2 regions of the Novosphingobium sp. 63-713 genome follow, and region 2 is predicted to be linked to the other one. Evidence: riboswitches for the same ligand, from Rfam matches in the RefSeq annotation. Region 2 holds a riboswitch; the other holds the start of a gene.
The links. Region 2 has a riboswitch for cobalamin ahead of cobW (cobalamin biosynthesis protein CobW). Riboswitches for the same ligand answer to the same signal wherever they lie in the genome.
Positions count from the first base shown of each region.

Region 1: another riboswitch for cobalamin. It lies ahead of BGP00_RS03660 (DUF1636 domain-containing protein); the one in region 2 lies ahead of cobW (cobalamin biosynthesis protein CobW).

Region 1 covers NZ_MKVS01000005.1:644,947-648,623, forward strand. Annotated here, with positions in the region: gene BGP00_RS03645 (adenosylcobinamide-GDP ribazoletransferase) at 1-186, opposite strand, end outside; gene BGP00_RS03650 (histidine phosphatase family protein) at 183-716, opposite strand; gene cobT (nicotinate-nucleotide--dimethylbenzimidazole phosphoribosyltransferase) at 734-1,765, opposite strand; gene BGP00_RS03660 (DUF1636 domain-containing protein) at 1,762-2,169, opposite strand; cobalamin riboswitch at 2,341-2,531, opposite strand; gene BGP00_RS03665 (DHA2 family efflux MFS transporter permease subunit) at 2,607-3,677, opposite strand, start outside.
Region 2 covers NZ_MKVS01000019.1:233,032-236,708, forward strand. Annotated here, with positions in the region: gene cobN (cobaltochelatase subunit CobN) at 1-1,147, opposite strand, end outside; gene cobW (cobalamin biosynthesis protein CobW) at 1,153-2,184, opposite strand; cobalamin riboswitch at 2,367-2,589, opposite strand; gene BGP00_RS09300 (HoxN/HupN/NixA family nickel/cobalt transporter) at 2,653-3,636, opposite strand.

The sequences.
Region 1 (3,677 bases), on a different contig from region 2:
GCCCAGCGCGCCCAGCCACGGATCGACCCGCCCCAGCGCCCAGACTGCGCCCGCCACGCAGCCCCCCACCACCAGCCCGGCGGCGGGAAACCAGCGCATCGCTTTGGCGTAATCCGCCCGGTCCGCCTCCATCGCGGGCAGCGGCAGGCGCGTCATGAATTGCAGCGCGAGGATCAGATGTTTCACGCGATCAATTCCGTCACCTGCGCCCCGTCGCCCCACAGGCGCAGGCTGATCCGCGCGGCATAGGGCAAATGAAAAGCCCAGGTCTGGCGATAGGTCAGGCCCAGCAGCAGGCCCAGCGCCGCGCGCATCGGCCCGGCATGGGTGATGACCAGCGCGTCCTCCTCGATCACCAGCAGGGCCTGCGCGATGCGGCCCTGCATATCGCCCCAGCTTTCGCCGCCTGGGGGAGGATTGGCCTGCGGATCATCCCAGAACGGCGCAATGGCCCCGCCCAGTTCGGCCGGAGCGCAGCCCTCCCACGCGCCGAAATTCAACTCGCGCCAGCGGGGGTCGATGGTGAGCGCCAGCCCGCTATCCTGCGCGATCTCTTCGCCCGCCATCCGCGCGCGGGACAGGTCCGAGGCAATGAGGCAAGCCACCGCCAATCCCCGCGCTCGGGCGCGGCAGGCGATCAGACCCTCCGGCGTTGGCGCCACATCGCGATGGCCATGGAGGCGCCCTGCCCCCTCAACCGCGCCGTGGCGGATCAAGTGGAGCGCCCGCGCCTTCACAGCGCCCCGGCCAATTGGGGTCCGGCTACTTGGGCCTGCGCAAAGGTCGCCATGTCGGCATGGGCCGCCAGAGCGCTGCGCACCAGTTGTGCGGCCACCGCCGCCCCGCTGCCCTCGCCCAGACGCATGGCCAGATGCAGCAGCGGATCGAGGCCGAGATGGGCCAGCAGGCGGGCATGGCCCCCTTCGGCCGAGCAATGGGCCGCCATGCAATGGGCGGTGATGTCGGGCTCCGCCGCAGCGATGGGGGCGATCGAGGCGCAAGCGATAAAGCCATCGAGCAGCACCGGAATCCGCATTGCCCGCGCGGCCACAATGGCCCCCGCCATCGCCGCGATCTCACGCCCGCCCAACCGGCGCAGCGCCTCGAACGGATCGCGGATGTCGGCACCATGCAGCGCCAGAGCCTCATCCACCACAGCCACCTTGCGCGCGACGCCCGGCGCATCCAACCCCGTGCCGCGCCCGGCCCATTCGGCCCCGCCCCCGCCAAAAGCCTGTGCGCAAAGCGCGGCGGCGGGGGTGGTGTTGCCGATCCCCATCTCGCCCACAAACAGCAGGTCGGCCCGCGGATCGACCGCGCATGCCCCCGCGTTCAGGGCGGCCAGGCATTCCTCCTCGCTCATCGCCGGGGCCTGCGTGATGTCCTGCGTCGGGCGGTGGAGATCAAGCGGCACAATCGTCAGATGCGCCCCGCAGGCCCGCGCCAGAGCATTGATCGCCGCGCCGCCCTGACGGAAATTGCCCACCATCTGGGCCGTCACCTCGGGCGGATAGGCGCTGACGCCACGCGCCGCGATGCCGTGATTGCCGGCAAAGACAATGCCTTGCAGGTGATCGAGCGCGGGGATTTCGCGCCCGCTCCACCCGGCCATGAACAGGGCGATTTCCTCCAGACGGCCGAGCGATCCGGCGGGCTTGGTCAATTGCGCCTGACGCGCGGCGGCAGCGGCTATCGCCCCGGCATCGGCGGCGGGCAGGGACGAAAGCGCGGCGAGGAAATCCGTCGGGCTGGCAAACAGGGTCATGCGACGACAAATCCTTCAGGCGGGGTGCGGGTGATGAAATGGCCCTTCACGCCTGCGGGCCATTGGCGATAGGGCACCTGCCCATGCTCGCTGGCCGCATGAAGCGCGGCATAATCGAGGATCGCGCGGGCGGCCTCGCCATCGGCCGCGAAATCGCCCAGCACATAGCCGATCCGCCCCGGCGCGCGGATCTGCACCACGCAGTGCCGCTGACACGCGAACAGGCAAGGCATTTCCTCCACCCCGACCCCGGCCAGGGCCGGATCATCCTCTTGCGCCGCGCGCAAGGCATCGGCCAGCAAGGCGCCGCCGCGCCGCCTCTGCTCATCCTCGCGCACATCGGCCGAAACCCGGCATGTCGAACAGACCACCACGCATGGCCCTTGATCCACCGCGCGCAGCATTACCGGAAATCCGCAATATATTCGGGCATGGCTCTTCCCTCGACCAGACGTTCACGCCCCGCCCGATGCGCCCAAGGCGACATGCCGAAGCATCCCGCCCGGAACCCCTCCGGCAGAGCCACAATGTCGCTATCGAGGAAAACCCCGTCCGCGCCGCACACCCTGTCGGAGCGAAAAACGACGGCGTCAGGCAGGTCTCCTGGCTCGCGGGTCCATGCCGGTTCGGCCGCCTTCTCAAAGGGTTCCCCCCTCAATGGCATCGGGCCGATGGCTATCCGCTCACAGTTGCAGGGGCAGCCCGGGTCTTGAACCCGTGTTCCCTTTTGATCCCCTCGCGGGGAACCTGTCGCTTGGGGCCGTGGGTATCGGGCGCGGGGGCAAAGGTCAAGCCAAGCTCAAATTGAAAAGGGGCCGGAAATCTCCGACCCCTTTTTGCATCAATGCGCGGCGGCGGTGTCGATCGGCCCCTTGGGCTTTGGCACGAGCCAGACGATCATGGCGGCGGCCACAAAACAGACCGCGATGATCGCGAATATATGGACCGTTGCCACCATCACGCTCTGCCCCTGAACCAATTGGGTCAGCGAGGCGATGGCGCCTTCGTTGCTCTGTCCGCCATCGACCATGCCGTCGATGGTGGCCTGCCCCTGCGGCATGGCCCCGGCAATCGCGCTTTGCGCGCGGGTGGCCTCGTTTTCCCAGCCCGTCTGCACCAGCGAGGTGGCAAAGGCCCCCGCCACGGTGCGCATGAAATTGGACACGCCCGCCGCATTGGCTTCCTCGCCTGGATCGACGCTGGCCATGGCAAGGCCGATGGTGGGGATGAAGAACATCACCATGAAAGGCCCGGTCATCAAGGTGGGCAGAGCCGCCTGCCAGAAGGTGACGTCGCTGTTGAAACTGGTGCGCCATGCGGCAAGACCCGCGAGGCCCATGATGCCGGTGAAGATGATCTTGCGCGGGTCCATCTTGGCCGCCAATTGGCCGACGATGGGCGCGGACAAGACGGCGAACACCCCCATCACCCCGGTGGCATAGCCCGCCCAGGTGGCGGTATAGCCAAGGTTCTGCTGCAACCACAAAGGCAGGATCACGACCGTGGCAAAGAAGGCGCCAAAGCCCACCGAATAGGTCAGCGCCGAGGCCGTAAAGCCGCGATGGCGAAAGATGCGCAGATCGACGATCGGGTTCTTTTCGGTCAGTTCCCAGATCAGGAAACAGGCAAAGCCGATCGCCGCAATCACCGCCAGCGCCTGAATTTCGACCGAGGCGAACCAGTCATGGTTGCGCCCTTCATCCAGCAGGATCTGAAGCGCGCCGACCCAAACGATCAGCAGGCCAAGGCCCACCATGTCGATGGGGGCCTTGACGATCTCGTCCTTGCGCCCGCGCAGCAGCGCGATCAGCAGCAGACCGCCCGCCGTGGCCACCGGCACGCCGATGAAGAAGATCGAGGGCCAGCCCACATTGTCGCACAAAGTCCCGCCCAGCACCGGCCCGACAATAGG
Region 2 (3,677 bases):
AGAGGATCAGGGCGATGCGGCGGTCCTGCGAGGGCTTGCGGCCAAGAGCGATCCAGCCGGAAACGCGCGCGGCAATGGCGGCGATGCGCGCCGGATCGCCGCAGTGCAGATGGCGCGCAAAGCCCAACGCCGGATCATGCGCGGCAGCCTCCTTGAAACTGACCACCCCGGCAAACACTCGCCCGTCGATCTCGGGCAGCACCACATGCATCGCCAGATCGGCGGGCGACAGGCCGCGCGCGGTGTTGGACCATGCTTCGTGCGAACAGGTGGCCAGCGCCAGTTGAAACACCGGCACATTGGCGACATCGAGCGGCGACTGGCCCCCCTCGTTGCGGGCGGAAAAGGCGGTGGCGTTGAGGATTGCCGCAGGGGCCAGTTCTCGGACCCAGCGCTCGACTTGCGCCCGCGCCTGCGGCTCTTTCAGCGAGGGGACGAAGAGCGAGAGCGTATCATAGCCTTCCGCCTCAAACGCCTGATGCAATTGGGCAAAGGGGTCGAGATCATCGGCGGCCAGATAGGAGCGGTAAAAGATGATCAGCACGAGCGGGCGGGTGGCGGCAAATGTCAAAGGATCGCACACTCCTCGCTCCGGATGCCATCCCCCGGCCATCGGCAATCCCGCCCTTGCCGCACCCGGCGCCAACGAAAATCCCGCCGCCCCGGCCAATAAATTCAGCGCCGTGCCCGCGGCCTCGGCCCCGCCGCCATCGCACAGGCGGCGCAAATCGGCCAGCAAGGCGGGCGCCACGGTCGAGGCCGAATCCAGCCGAATGTCCGCTCGCCCATCGGCGGGCAGCACCGCCAGCGCGATGCCCCGCGACCGGGCCATTATCTCGACCTGTTGTAGCCCATAGGACCAATAGGCCTGCCCTCCGATCAGGCGGATCAGGATGGCCTTTGCCCCCAATAATGTCCGTTCGATATAGGTATCGACCGAGAGCGGATGGGCCAACGCCGAAAGATTGGCGAGGCGCAGCGAGGGGAAGGCCGGATCATCGCTGTGCGCACGATGCCATGCCGCCGCAAAGGCGCCCAGATCGCTGTCGGAAAATGACAGCACGACCAGATCCGCAGGCGCCTGCCCCAGATCCTGCGGAATGGCCGTTTCCTCCATCCCGTGCGTTTCGCGAAAGATGACATGCATCGGGTTTAGCCCGCCAGCGTGGCCTGGATGGCGGCGGCATCTATATTTCCGCGCTCTGCAATGGCGACCAGCGTGGTCTGGCGGGTCTCGCCCGCGCGCCATGGGCGGTCGTAATGGTGGCGCACGCGCCCGCCCACGGCCTGAACCAGCAGGCGCATCGGCTTGCCCGCCACGGCGGCATAGCCCTTGACGCGCAGGATCCCATACTGGTCCGCGAGCTGGCCAATGCGGGCGGCCAGATCCGACGGGTCAGTGATTTCCGGCAGGGTGACGACCGTGCTGTCGAAATCGTCATGCTCGTGGTCATCCTCGCCATCGTGATGCGAGGGGCGGGCGGCAATATCGTCCTCGGCCGCCGCGCCAAGGCCAAGGATAACGCGCGGGTCGATGACGCCCTCGGCCAGTTCGAGGATGGGACGCGGGGTCTCCGCCGCGATTACCGCGCGGGCTTCGGCAGTGCCCTGCGTCCCGGCAAGGTCCACCTTGGTCAGCAGCACCATGTCGGCGCAGGCCAGCTGGTCCTCGAACACTTCGGAAAGCGGGGTTTCATGGTCAACCCCCGGATCGGCGGCGCGCTGGGCCTCGATGGCCGCGGGATCGGGGGCGAAGCGGCCCGCCGCCACCGCTTCGGCATCGGCCAGCGCCAGCACGCCATCGACCGTGATCCGGCTGCGGATCGCGGGCCAGTCAAAGGCTTTGAGCAAGGGCTTGGGCAGGGCAAGGCCGGAGGTTTCGATCAGGATGTGATCGGGGCGCGGATTCAGCGCCAGCAGGCGCTCCACCGTGGGGATGAAATCATCGGCCACCGTGCAGCAGATGCAGCCATTGGCCAGTTCGACGATATTTTCCACCGGGCAATCGGGAATGGCGCAGGATTGCAGAATGTCGCCATCCACCCCCAGCATGCCGAATTCATTGACCACCACGGCCAGCCTGCGGCCGCCAGCATTGCGGATCAAATGGCTGATCAGCGTGGTTTTTCCCGCGCCCAGAAAGCCGGTGACGATGGTGACGGGAACCTTGGACAGGTCAGGCACTGGTACTTCTCCCGCGCGCCGGAGCGAGACAGGGCGGGGCATACCGGAACAATCCGGTCGGCGCGCGACAACGGGCGGGCGCGACGAGGCGCCCGTGACCACGCAACCCGTGCGGCCCCAGCCACACAGTTCGCCGCTCAGACGGGGAGTTACCGTGCCGTGACCACTCCCTGGATCAAGGCAAGAGCGACCGGTGCGCCGGCAGGTCTCCTGGCTTGCGGGTCACAGCTTGATGCACGCCTTCCCAGACCGTTAAGCCCAGTGGCCGCCCCCGGATGGAGGGGGACATGTGCATCGCGCTATCCGCTCACAGTTGCAGGGACAGCCACGGATTTGGGGGGCAGGCCCCCCGCACCGCATTCCCGATTAAGCCCATTTACGGGCACCGGCGCGATCATTGAAAACCGGGTTGCCCCGAACTTTCGCGCTTGGTTCTAAACCACATGGCGCGAAAAGCAATTGGCGTGTTTACGAAACCTCGATCTCGTCAAAGCGTTTCCAGCGATAAATGGCAAAACTGATAAGCCAGCACAGGACGAACAGGGCGATGATGCCAAAGCCCAGACTGTTGAAATTTTCGCCCAGCCGTGTCGCCATGGCCCAAGGCCAGCCCGTCAGGCCCAGCTTGCCGCCGATCAGGGCCAGCGTTTCAATCCCGCCGATGACGATGGCGACAAGGGCCGACACCAGCGTGATGGTGATGTTGTAATAGAGTTTGCGGATCGGCTTTACGAAGGCCCATTCATAGGCGCCAAGCATGACCACGCCATCGGCCGTGTCGATCAACGCCATCCCGGCGGCAAACAGCGCGGGCAGCACCAGAACCGTGGCGAGGGAGAGGCCATTGGCCGCCTGATTGGCCGACATGCCCAGAATCGCAACCTCAGTGGCCGTGTCAAAGCCGAGGCCGAAGAGGAAGCCGAGCGGGGCCATATGCCAGCTCTTGCCGACCAGCCGGAACATGGGTGCGAACAGGCGCGAAAGCGGCCCGCGCGATCCGGCCAGCAGGTCGAGGTCGCTTTCCGTATAAGCACCGCCCGCGCGGACATGAACAAAGCTGCGCCAGACCGAGCGCAGGATGGCAAGGTTCATGCCCGCGATGGTGAAAAGGAACAGCGCCGAGATCACCGTGGCGATCACCCCGCCGATCTCCTTGAACGCACCGAAGCGGGCCAGAGCGCTGGCTGTCAGGGCGATGCCGACAGAGGCGATGGCGATGATCCCGGAATGGCCTAGCGCGAACCAGAAGCCCGCCGTGATCGGGCGCTGGCCATCCTGCATCAGCTTGCGCGTCACATTGTCGATGGCCGCGATATGATCGGCATCGACCGCATGGCGCAGGCCCAGCCCCCACGCCAGCAGGGCTGTTCCCAGCATCAGCGGTTGATGATGAAACAGGCCAAAGGCCCAGCCCCAGATGGCGATATTGGCAATGGCCAGCGCGACAAGCAGCGCGCCGATCCGGCGGCGCAGCGATGGTTTGGTATAGGAAA